One region of the Caldalkalibacillus thermarum genome, then DNA from elsewhere that is predicted to be linked to it. Evidence: riboswitches for the same ligand, from Rfam matches in the RefSeq annotation. Region 1 holds a riboswitch; the other holds the start of a gene.
What was found. A riboswitch is a leader RNA that binds a small molecule or an ion and turns the genes downstream of it on or off. The one in region 1 is predicted to bind cobalamin.
Positions count from the first base shown of each region.

Region 1 (6,356 bases):
ACTTCCCGCTGGCCATTATGTGCGGCATGACTGTTTCATCCATTGTCACCGGTAATACAGTCGTGTTAAAACCGGCCAGTGCCACTCCGGTGATCGCCTATAAATTTATGGAGCTGTTAGAGGAAGCCGGGCTTCCTGCTGGTGTGGTCAACTACTTGCCAGGAAGCGGTGCCGAAGTAGGCGATTACCTGGTTGAACATCCCCAAACCCGCTTTATTACCTTTACCGGATCCCGGGATGTAGGGTTGCGCATCAACGAACTGGCCGCCAAGCGTTCCGACAAGCAAAAATGGATCAAGCGTGTGGTGGCCGAAATGGGAGGCAAAAACGCCGTCATTGTAGACAAAGAGGCTGATCTGGAAGCGGCTGCCCAAGGCATTGTGGTTTCCGCTTTTGGCTTCTCGGGCCAAAAATGTTCTGCCGGTTCTCGGGCGATTGTTCTGGAAGAAGTGTATGATCGGGTTCTGGAACTGGTCGTTGAAAAAACGAAGCAGTTAAAAGTGGGCGATGTGAGCAATCCTGATGTTTTTACAGGCCCAGTCATTGATGAAGCGGCCCAAAACAAGATCCTGGAGTACATTGAAATCGGCAAGCAGGAAGGCCGTTTGTTGGTCGGGGGTGAAAAGGGTTCTGACGAAGGTTTCTTTGTCCAGCCGACCATCTTTGCCGATGTGGATCCCAATGCCCGCATTGCCCAGGAAGAGATTTTCGGTCCGGTGGTGGCCTTTATCAAAGCCAAAGATTTTGACCACGCTTTAGAAATTGCCAACAACACCGAGTATGGTTTAACCGGTTCCGTCTACTCCCGCAACCGTTTCAATCTGGAAAAGGCAAGGGAAGAGTTTTATGTCGGCAATCTGTATTTCAACCGCAAATCGACCGGTGCCATCGTCGGCGTCCATCCGTTTGGCGGCTTTAACATGTCCGGCACTAACGCCAAAACAGGGGATCAGGATTATCTCTTAAACTTCCTATTGAAAAAAGCCGTTTCTGAAGTTTTGTAAGGTACGAATGTACTAATGTTAAAATAAATGCGTAAAAAATGGTTATTACTGTAATTTCAGAAAAACACTATATGCATATAAAAAAGTGATATAATAAGGTTGGAGAGCAACCCCAGAGGTGCTCTCCAATCCCCACTTTTTATTCGCAAGATGCAGAATTTTTTCAGGAAAAGATTAAGCCGGTATTTTAGGTTTAGGTATGGGGAATAGGGTGTGTATAAATGTTATTAATAACCTTAATTGGACAAGAAAGGAGAAGAGAGTATGGAAGCGTTTTCCCTGACGCCAGCAACCTGGTTTTGGCTGGTTGTGCCTATGCCCTTGTTAATTGTCTGGGCCATTTGGACGTATGTGAAAGAGGGAGGGAGTGAAGAGTAGTGAGTGCAACCTATTTGACGTTTCTCGCCTATCTCATCGGAATGTTAATTATTGGGATTTATACGTATCGCCTGACCAATACTTTATCCGACTATGTTCTGGGGGGAAGAAAATTAAACAGCTGGGTGGCAGCCTTGTCGGCTCAGGCCAGTGATATGAGCGGCTGGTTGCTCTTAGGCTTGCCCGGTGCTGCGTATGCGTCAGGAATGGGGATGTGGAGCATCTGGATCGCGATTGGTCTGGCGACGGGAACCATGATTAACTGGCAGTATGTAGCCAAACGTTTGCGCCGTTATACGGAAATCGCCGGTGATGCCATCACGCTGTCAGAATATTTTGCTAACCGCTTCAAAGACAGAAGCCAGTTGTTGCGCGTCATTTCTGCGGTCTTTATTTTGGTTTTTTTCCTCTTTTATACGGCTTCCGGTCTTGTGGCGGGAGGCAAGCTGTTTGAAGCTACTTTTGGTATTGATTATTCAACCGCGTTGATCATCGGCGCGCTGGTGATCGTGGGCTACACCTTCCTGGGCGGTTTTTTGGCGGTAAGCTTGACGGACTTTGTCCAAGGCACATTGATGTTTATTGCGCTGCTTGTGGCCCCTGTTGTGGCTATCAGTTATGTCGGCGGTGTTGATGCTCTGTTTACGAAGATCGGTGCAGCCAATCCGGACCTGTTAGATGTGGCAGCCGATGTGAACTTCGTTGATGGTGTGTGGGAATCGGTCGGCACCTTAAGTGTGGTAGGGATTATTTCCGCTTTGGCCTGGGGATTGGGTTATTTTGGGCAGCCCCATATTTTGGCCCGCTTTATGGCTATCCGCTCTGACCGGGATATTCCTGCGGCACGGCTGATCTCCGTGATCTGGGTGGTGATCACTTTATATGGTGCCATCATCGTTGGTTTTGTGGGCATAGCCATGTTTAGCGGTGATCAGGCCTTGGCTGACCCCGAGACCGTCTTCCTGGTCATGGTGCAGACAATCTTTAACCCGTGGGTAGCGGGTATACTCCTGGCTGCTGTTTTGGCTGCCATTATGAGTACCATAGACTCTCAGCTTCTGGTTTCTTCAAGTGCCCTGACGGAGGACTTTTACCGTACCTTTTTCCGCCGCAACGCAACAGAAAAAGAGCTGGTGTGGATTGGGCGTTTGGCGGTTCTTGTGATTGCCCTTATCGCCCTGATGTTAGCCTGGGATAAAGACAATACTGTTTTGGGTTTGGTGGCTTATGCCTGGGCTGGATTTGGTGCCGCATTTGGGCCGGCAGTCTTGTTCTCCCTGTTCTGGAAGCGGATGACCGGAGGCGGTGCGATGGCCGGTATCATTTCTGGCGGTTTAACCGTGATTTTGTGGGAGTACACACCCTTTGAACTGTATAGCATTGTGCCTGGGTTCATCATCTCTTCCATCATGATCGTGCTGGTCAGCTTGGTGGATCAGGAACCTTCCCAAGAAATTCAAGATGAATTTGAACAGGTCAAACGTCCGCTACAACAACGTTAACCTAGCCCTGTACAATTGTTGAAGAAAAGCATGAGCAAGGTGTATAAACAGTCATAGCGAGTTTTTGATTTACAACGGCTGCAATCTTCACTATAATAGACTTTGCAACTAATAGATTTGCCATGTCATAGATGGGCAACACTTGCCAGCGGAAAATATATAATCTCGCAAATAGGTGCCTTGAGCGCTTTTCCTGTAAAGAAAAGCGCTCGGGTTAAAAGGGAAGCCCGGTGAAAGTCCGGCACGGTCCCGCCACTGTGAGCGCAGAGCCCGCTTCAATCAAGCCACTGTGAGCCTTGGCTCATGGGAAGGCGAAGCGAGGCGAGGAAGCGTAAGTCAGGAAACCTGCCTATTTGCTGGATTAAGTATCCTTCGAGGAAAAGGATGCTTAATATAGCGCTTGTGCAGTTTCAGGGGCAGAGGCACGCTGTTCTTCCGGAGCTCCTTATGTTCGAACAGACGGTGCCGTTGTGGCTAAACCCCTTATCTGTTGTTAATCAATGGGTGTCAGGTTTCATGGCCTTAAGGAAAGGATTGCCACACAAACTCCTGTGACTGCTGACGCAAGCCTGCTATTTTAAGTCAACACCTTATCCTTGAAGGATAAGGTGTTTTTTCATGTCTGGATCTCTTCCGCACATGTGTTGCCAATCATCACAAACCAAAGGGGTGTCAGAGATGTTACACATCAACTGGAAAAAGTTAGGATTATTAGCCGTTATGCTGACCTTGGTCATGGTTGTAGCCGCAGCGTGCGGAACGGCAACCGGTGGGGATAACGGTGCTGAGCCGGAAGAGGCTGTAGAAGGCAAGGAGCAAGAAGCTCAAGAAGAAACTGAGAAAAGCCAAGCGGAGTTTCCGGTGACCATTGTGGATGGTGCAGGAAACGAGGTGACAATTGAGTCTGAGCCAGAGACCTTGATCACGATGATCCCCAGCATTACCGAAACCGTATATGCCTTAGGTGTGGGGGATAAAGTCATTGCAGTCGATGATTTTTCCAATTATCCGGAGGAAGCCCTGGAGAAAGAGAAAGTGGGCGGCCAAGAGATCAATGTGGAAAAAGTGTTAAGTTTAATGCCTGATGTGATCTTTGTCACCGAATACCATCAGGCGAACCATGCTGATGTGCTGGATCAGTTTAAAGAGGCTGGTATCACGGTTGTGGTGATTGACACCAGTGCCACACAGTTTGAAGATGTATACGAATCGATTCGCCTTATTGCCCAGGTGACCGGTACGGTTGAAGAGGCTGAACAGCTTGTCAGTGAGCTGGAAAGCCGCTTGGCTGAGATTAAAGCTCAGACGGAAGCCGTAGAGGAACCTAAAAAAGTGTGGGTAGAAGTGTCGCCCCGTCCCGATATTTACACGCCAGGCACAGGCACCTTTATGCATGAAATGCTGGAAGCGATCAATGCCATCAATGTAGCGGCCACTGCTGGTGTAGAGGGATGGGCCACCTTAACCGAGGAGGAGATCGTTCAGCTTGAACCGGATGTGATTATTACCACTTATGGGTACTATGTGGACAATCCGGTGGAAGAAGTGTTAAGCCGTGACGGATGGGCTGAGGTGCCTGCCGTTCAAGAGGAGCAGGTGTTTGACGTAGACAACGATACGGTGACCCGGCCGGGACCACGCATTATGGATGGGGTGGAGACCCTTGCCAAACTCATTTATCCAGAGATTTTTGCTGAATAAGGGCTGGCTGTATATTTTGAGCGGAGGGTTGGCCGTGGCGGCCGCTCTCCTGGCCCTGTTTGTCAGCAGCGTTCCCGTTCCGGTGAGGGACATTGTGCATATTATCCTCCACCAGCTGACCGGGTTGGCGTTAGCGGATGATATTCCGCCCAATGTGAAGATGATCATTTGGGAGATTCGCCTGCCCAGAGTGTTGCTGGCTTTTGGGGTGGGTGCCGCTTTGGCTCTCAGCGGGGCCGCTTTTCAGGGCTTGCTGCGCAATCCGCTGGCTGATCCTTACACCATTGGTGTTTCCTCCGGTGCGGCCTTGGGGGCAGTGCTGGTTATTTTTTTTCAATTCAGTTTATTCGGCTTGTTTACCCTGCCTCTGTTTGCCATTCTGGGCGGCTTATTTGCTTTGCTGATGGTGTTTGGGCTGACCCGTTTGTCCGGGAGAGGGCTGGCCATTGAAACCATTGTGCTGGCCGGCATCATTATCAGTGCTTTTATCGGGTCGTTTATCTCCCTGATTATCGCTTTAAGCGGTGAGGAGCTGCGCCATATCTTGTATTGGTTGTTTGGCAGTGTGGGTATGAGAGGATGGCGTTATGTCCTCTTATTTCTGCCCTTTCTGCTGGTGGGCGCGGTGCTGTTGCTCCTTCACCACCGGGACTTGAATGCCCTGGCACTGGGGGAAGATTCAGCCTCCCATGTCGGGGTGGATGTCCACCGCAGCAAACTGTGGATCTTGACCGGCGCCTCCCTTTTGACCGGATCGGCAGTGGCGGTGTCTGGAACCATCGGTTTTGTGGGGCTGGTGATTCCCCATGTGGTCCGCCTGGTAGCAGGGCCTGATCATAAGCATGTGCTTCCGCTGTCCATTTTGATCGGCGGCAGCTTTTTGGTTTTGGCCGACTTGCTGGCCAGAACCCTGATTGCGCCGCGGGAATTGCCGGTTGGTGTGATTACGGCGTTGGTAGGTGCCCCGGTGTTTGCCTTCCTTCTGATCAGAGAACGGGCCGGAAAGGGGTTTTTAAGATGATGGAACTGCGTCAGGTGAGCGGGGGTTATGAAGAATTTAAGGTTCAAGAGGTTAATCTCACCTTGCGCCAAGGGGAGTTTTTTGCGCTCTTGGGCCCCAACGGCAGCGGCAAATCCACGTTGCTGAAGCTGATGACCGGGGTGTTACCGCCGGAAAGCGGAGAGATTCTTTTAAACGGCATTCCCCTGGACCGTTACGGCAGCAAAGAAAAGGCGAAGCTGGTCAGCGTGCTGGGGCAAGAGGAGCATGTCGCTTTTGATTTCAGTGTGGAAGAAATTGTGGCCCTGGGCCGCTATCCCTATCAGCGCGGTTTAGTGAATTGGCACTCGGCCCAAGATGAACGGGTGATCAGGGAAGCGATGGCCGCCACTGATGTGGAGCGCTACCGCCAGCAAGCCTTTCGCCTGTTAAGCGGAGGAGAAAAACAGCGGGTGCTGCTGGCCAAAGCGTTGGCCCAGGAGCCCCAGTTGCTTTTCCTGGATGAGCCGACCAACCATCTTGATTTAAAGCACACTTTCAGCCTGCTCACCCTGTTAAAAGAGTGGCAGCGCACGAAAGGGTTGACGGTATTTGCCATTTTGCACGACCTGAATGTGGCCGCTTTGTATGCCGACCGGCTGGGCCTGATGAAGGACGGCCGGCTGCAAGTGGTTGATGATGTGCATGTGCTGAAAGATGAGGACCGCATTGAACAGACGTACAGGGTGCAGGTAAATGCCCAGGCCCATCCCCGGCTGGATAAACCCCAGT
Region 1 is NZ_BMKZ01000040.1:9,582-15,937, forward strand. Features, by position in the region: gene pruA (L-glutamate gamma-semialdehyde dehydrogenase) at 1-1,004, shown strand, start outside; gene putP (sodium/proline symporter PutP) at 1,382-2,884, shown strand; cobalamin riboswitch at 3,041-3,251, shown strand; gene IEW48_RS13510 (ABC transporter substrate-binding protein) at 3,563-4,585, shown strand; gene IEW48_RS13515 (FecCD family ABC transporter permease) at 4,548-5,606, shown strand; gene IEW48_RS13520 (adenosylcobinamide amidohydrolase) at 5,603-6,356, shown strand, end outside.

Region 2 (6,356 bases), on a different contig from region 1:
GCTTCTTCAGCCACATCGGGATCGGAAATATAGACATGGACGCTGCTGCCGTATTTCTCCAAACGGGGCTTATTAATCCCCACTTGAACCATCTGCACATCGGCCACCACCGGCCGGCCCTGGCGGATGGCGCGCACCCCGGCTTCCACTGCCTGAGGATGAAAGACGAGGCTTTTGCCCAGCTCAAAATCGGCTGAGGCATGGACAATGCGCTGTACAACGGCGAATTCGGCTTCTGAATAGTCATGGTCCCCAAACTCTTCCCTGATGATCTCAAAACTTTTACTTTCAATTTCCTGTGGTTGTATGGTGACCGGTTTAAAGCCGCTTGAAAATTCCACGTTCCTCCAACCTCCTATATGTTTTTACCAGCTCAAAATACGAAGCACGGGAACAAATTCATTTGCCGTCAACTGATCAACGTTTATACCTCAACAGGCTGGACATCTAACTGTTTCAGGTGCTGCAAAACTTCCCCGTAGGTGTGATAGCACACTCCATAGTCCACTTTGGGGCGTTTGATCATAATCACCTCTATCCCTTTTTCAAGGGCAGCCTCCACCTTTTCATCCACCGCTCCCGCCTTGCCGCTTTCCTTGGTGACCATCACATTGACGTCATAATGGTCATACAAGGCTAGGTTTAACGCTTTGGAAAAGGGCCCCTGCATGGCCACGATGTGCCGCTGTTCGATGCCCAGCTGTTCACACTTTTCCATATTTTCCTTGCGGGGCAGCAAACGGACCACAAGCGTTACCTCAGGAATCCCCAGCAGCCGGCGGGCAAAGATATCCACTGTTTTGCTCCCGGTGGTGAGCATGATAACCCCCTTTTTTTGAGCGGCTGCTTCAGCGGCTTGTTTGTAATTATCAACCCAGATAATATGAGGATGCTCAAAGTGTTGCTGCTCCCGCTCATAACGTATATAGGGAATGTTGGCTTTTCTCGCCGCCTGGACAGCATTTTGTGAGGCTTGCTCGGCATAGGGATGGCTGCCGTCCACCACAACCCGGCAGCCGTGGCCTTTTATCACTTTGACCATCTCTTCTGCCGTCAGACGGCCAACATGCACCTCGAGCCCCGCTTCACTCAGCCTTTTGGCGGCATTGCCGGTCACCACCGAAGTTAAGACCCGGTACCCTGCCGCCTTGATAGCCAAGGCCAATTCCCGTGCATCACTCGTGCCAGCCAGCATGAAAATCAAGCGCCATCTCTCCCTTCCCAAACAAGTTCCTCCCCGTGGTGTCTGTCACCTGCCGCGGCTTCAACCTTGTTCGTGATGATGATGGTGGTGATGATGATGACCCATATGTTCCAGGGCATAGAGACGATACTGACAATGATCACAGTTCATCCGCGCCTGACCTGCAAATGCTTCCTGAACCCGGTCCAGTACAATGGACTGTAACTGCTCATGATAACCAAAATAGGGGACCATACGAATCTGGCAATCAGGATGCTGTGCGCTGAAACGCTCAACCAGCCGGACCATGCGCTTGATGAGCACACCAGTAAAGAGAAAATAGGGAAGCACTACTATCCGTTTGGCGCCAAGCTGCACGCAGCGCTCAAGGCCCTCCTCCACCAAGGGCTCAGTCACGCCCATAAACGCGGTCTCTACCCATTTCACATTCACCTTTTCCCACAGCAGACGGGCCAGCTTGTACAGTTCACTGTTGGCATCTGGATCGGAACTTCCCCGGCCCACCACAAGGACCGCGGTTTCTTGATCCGTTTTGCTGTCTTCCTCTTCTGTTAACCCGAACCCACTTTCCTCCAATCTGGACAGCAAAATATCCACCGTGTGCGGATGCTGGCCCAGCGGCCGCCCATAGTGAAAGGTGACCTCAGGATATTTGCGGCGGGCTTCATCCAGTTCATGGGGAATATGCAGCTTAGAATGACCGGCAGGCAGCAAAATGATGGGGATTACGGCAATTTCTTGCGCGCCGTCCGCCACACATTGCTCAATGCCCTCCGTAATGGTAGGGGAGGCAAACTCCAGATAACAGAGGTGAACAAAATATTCCCCTAAACGGGGCTTAAGCATGTCCACAAACACGGCCGCTTCCCGGTTGCCTTCAGGATCTTTGCTGCCATGCCCCACAAACAGGACCGCTTTGCGACTTTCTTCCAACCGGTTCATCCGGTTCCCCTCCTTATGTTGTTTAATCTCCGCAAGCCACCGGCTCCACCGTGATTGGCGGCCGCATATCTTGATATTTAAAACCCTCAATTTCTTTGACACGCTTGAAAAACTTATGGAACCGCTCATTGGGATGTCCTTCTTCAGCATAGAAACGGACGATGCGCTCAATCAGGTCAACCAGCTCTTCAGGGGGGATGCCCTCCGCCACAGGCTGTCCCGGATGCGCTGTGCGGCTGATGTTCTTTCCGCCTAAAAACAGGTCGAAACGTCCTTTGCGGTAAACAATGCCGATGTCATCGTTCACTGCTCCGTAGCAGGCCATGCCGCAGCCGTTAAACCCGATTTTTAAGGTTTTGGGGACCGGCAGGCCTCCCAGACGCTTGTGCAGCTCTTCCACATAGGGAATGGAGTCAAACTTTTCCCCGTCGCAAAAGTCACAGGCTTTGATTTGCACCACATCACCCACAGGTTCCACCAACAAACCAACATTTTTTAATTGGTTCACCACCTGCTCCGGATCGCTGGTGGGGATTTCCACCAGCAGCTGGTGGTGGCGGCTGTAGCGGATGGACCCTTTGTCACCAACCACCTCAGCCAACTTGTGCAATTGTTCAGGCTTAAATTGTTTATTGGCCAGGCCAGGGCTGACCGCTGCTTCAAAAATTTCCTCCATTTGCCCATTAAGGGCACCCTGATTGAAAATGGCGTTCCCTTCCGGAATAGTGACGCTCCCTTCCCGTTGGGCCTCGAGTCTTTGCCACGCTTCCATCGCCCACTGGTAAGGCGTTTTCTCTGGTGCTTGTTCACCTGCTTTCTTTTCTGCTGACTTTGTTTCAGGCGCTTTTGCTTGTGCTGGCTTTTCCGGCCCATTTAACGCCCACGGTTCCGCTTCCGGGCGCAGCCGCTCATGGGGAGCAAGCAGCTGTTTTTCCCGGTCCAGCGTGTATTTGCGCTGGTAGCCCCGCGGCGTAATCATTTTTCCGTCGTAGACAAAGGTGGTGGAATTGCCGATAATCACCGTGGTCAGCATGCCAATCTCGTACTCCAGCATCTCCTTCAAGGTGGTCAGCACCACATGTTGCCGCTGGCGATAGGCACTTTTGACCAAGCCCACCGGTGTGTCCGGTGAACGATGGGCCAGCAAAATCTGCTGGGCCTCCACGATTTGGCGGGTCCGCCGTCCGCTTTTGGGATTGTACAAAGCGATGACGAAATCGGCCATGGCCGCCGCTTCAATCCGCTTTTTGATCAACTCCCACGGGGTCAAATGGTCACTGAGGCTGATCGTGCAGGCATCGTGCATCACCGGGGCCCCCAACAGGGAGGCGCAAGAATTAATGGCCGAAATTCCCGGAATGATTTCCACCGGCACGCCTGTTTCTTCCCGCCATCCTTTGGCGATCAGCACTTCATACACCAGTCCGGCCATTCCGTACAAGCCGGCGTCACCGCTGGAGATCACCGCCACTTTCTTCCCTTCTTCCGCTTTTTTAACAGCGGCCTGGGCCCGGGACACTTCCTCTGTCATGCCTGTACTGATAATCTCCTGACCATTGAGAAACGGGCGGATCAAGTCCACATACGTTTTGTAACCGACAATCACGTCGCTTTCTTCTAAAGCTTCCTTGGCCCGGTAAGTCATGTGCTTGACATCCCCCGGACCGAATCCCACAACCATGATTTTGCCCGACATCGCGCTTCCCTCCATGCTTAAAACTTCCTCTCCCATTGACGGATAAAGACGAAAAGCAAATAAAAATGACACCCTTCCCACGCGGAAAGGGTGCCGTTGAAAAGGAACGCTGAGTCAAGTTTTTCCTCACTTGGCCTAAGTATGCCTATACGCATATAGAAGCCCACACGCATATAGGACCCCCACAACGCCTGTAGAGGCGCCAAGGCCTTATTCCCCATCAACTCTCCTATCCTCGTAGGAAGTTGACCAGTGCAGCAGAGGCAGGTCTCCTGACTTATGGTTCATCGATCCCCATCTCCCTTCCCAGGTGAATAACCCAGTGGTTTCATGATGGGTCTCTCCCCAAATACAGTGGCGGGACCGTGCCGGATTCTCACCGGACTTCCCTTTTAAGCCCATTGGACAACCCATGGGCACCTCTGCCGATCCTCTATTCAGTTGTCGTGAATATGACGAATATCCCGGGTATGTTCATCCGGGCAGTTTTAGAGCAGGTGTATGCAATTTTCTTAATTTCTATTAAACAAAAAATGTTCCCCTCTGACAAGCCCTATTTTTCAATATGAACCAGTTTCATAAAAAAAGCGGGCCATAACAAAGAGATGGCCCGCTCTTAAAGATGTTTAAACAGGGGATGAACGGCAAGATTGGACGTCATGTGTTAAAAAGTAATCTCAGCCCGGCTTAAACCTCAGGCTCAAAGGTTTTACAATCGGTTTCTTTTTGGTCAGCAGCCTGGTTGCCAGTGTGGCTGACAATATAAATGGCGTCTGCGGCACATTTGTTTCCTTTTTCCCAATATTTGCAGTTGCTCACTTCACAAAACACATCTCTGGCCATTCAATTCACCTCCCCGTTCCCTTAATTTAATCCTTACCCTTGAAAAAGATACTTGCCATTTTATACACACTAAAAGGTTCTCTCTGCCATGCTTTTTTAAGAACCATACTAAAAAAACGACCGGACACTCTGTTCCGGCCGTTAGACAAAAGAGGAGATTAATGTCGCACACATAAGCTTAAACAGCCCTATTGCTTAAACCACATATTTTTCGGCTTCAATAATACGGTTGGCAATACGCCGTTTGATTTCAATGGTATTGATCGGATTGTGTCGGGTCAGTTTTTTCACAATGGCCAGCATGGTACGCAGGGTGTCCCCTTCTTCCATGGCAGCCAGACTCTCCCTGGCGATCCCTTCCAGGCGCTGCAGGGCTTCCTGGACATAGACGCGGGTATAATCCAGTTTTTGTTGTTCCTTAGCTTCGCCATTTTTAAGCACGGCTTTTTCCGTTCTCAGGATGGCACTTTCCATGGCGTAAATTTCAATGACCATGTCAGCGATGTGGGCCAACAGTTCCTGCTCTTTTTCCAGCTCTTGCTGATACTTTTGCACGCCGGTGCCGGCTACCATCAGGAACAGTTTTTTGGCCATCTCCAGATGCTGTTTTTCTTTAGCCAGCAGTTCATTTTCATCCGGCTCCTGGGGCATCAACATCATCAGCTCTTCCTGCAGGCCGCTGGCTTTGGACAAAAGATCCAGCTCCCCTTTCATCACTTTGCGCATCAGCGTGGCCGGAATGAGCAAACGGTTAATTTCATTGGTGCCCTCAAAGATACGATTAATACGGGAATCACGGTAGGCATTCTCCACCTCGTACTCGCTCATATAGCCGTAACCGCCGTGGATCTGCACTGCTTCATCCACCACATAGTCGAGGGCTTCCGAGCCGTATACTTTGTTAATGGAGCATTCAATGGCGTATTCGGCAATGGATTTGGCCACTTCCAGACCGTTTTCCATTTCTTCTTCACTCAAGCGACCCAGTTTCTCCTCAAATAAGCCAGTGGTACGGTACACCATGCTTTCGTTGACAAACGTGCGGATGGCCATGTTGGCCAATTTGTTTTTAATCAGGTTGAAATTGGCAATCGGCTGTTTAAATTGCTTGCGCTCTTTCGCGTATTTAACCGAAATTTCCAGCAAGTGCTTGGTGGAGCCGACGCAGCCCACAGCCAGCTTGTAGCGTCCAATGTTCAAAATGTTAAAGGCGATCACGTGCCCTTTGCCGATCTCACCCAGCACGTTTTCAACGGGCACTTTAGCTTCATCCAGGATCAAGGTGCGTGTGGATGACCCTTTAATACCCATCTTCTTCTCTTCGGGACCGGTAGAGACACCCTCATAGTCACGCTCAACGATAAAGGCCGTAAATTTCTCCCCGTCCACTTTGGCATAGACGATAAAGACATCGGCGAATCCAGAGTTGGTGATCCATTGCTTCTCACCGGTCAAAATGTAGTATTTACCGCAATCGCTTAATTTAGCCACTGTTTTTGCTCCCAAAGCATCGGAGCCGGAAGAGGGCTCGGTCAGGGCGTAAGCGGCAATTTTTTCGCCTGTGGCCAGGGCCGGCAAATACTTCTTCTTCTGTTCCTCATTGCCGAAGAAAACGATGGGCAAAGTGCCGATGCCCACGTGGGCCCCGAAACTGAGGGCAAAGGACCTTCC
Region 2 is NZ_BMKZ01000015.1:23,862-30,217, forward strand. Features, by position in the region: gene IEW48_RS07750 (precorrin-8X methylmutase) at 1-341, opposite strand, end outside; gene cobK (precorrin-6A reductase) at 425-1,204, opposite strand; gene IEW48_RS07760 (sirohydrochlorin chelatase) at 1,265-2,146, opposite strand; gene cobJ (precorrin-3B C(17)-methyltransferase) at 2,169-3,842, opposite strand; cobalamin riboswitch at 4,088-4,281, opposite strand; gene IEW48_RS07770 (DUF1540 domain-containing protein) at 4,530-4,685, opposite strand; gene IEW48_RS07775 (acyl-CoA dehydrogenase FadE) at 4,881-6,356, opposite strand, start outside.
Region 2: it holds a riboswitch for cobalamin, as region 1 does, so the genes downstream of both, cobJ (precorrin-3B C(17)-methyltransferase) here and IEW48_RS13510 (ABC transporter substrate-binding protein) in region 1, are expected to answer to the same signal.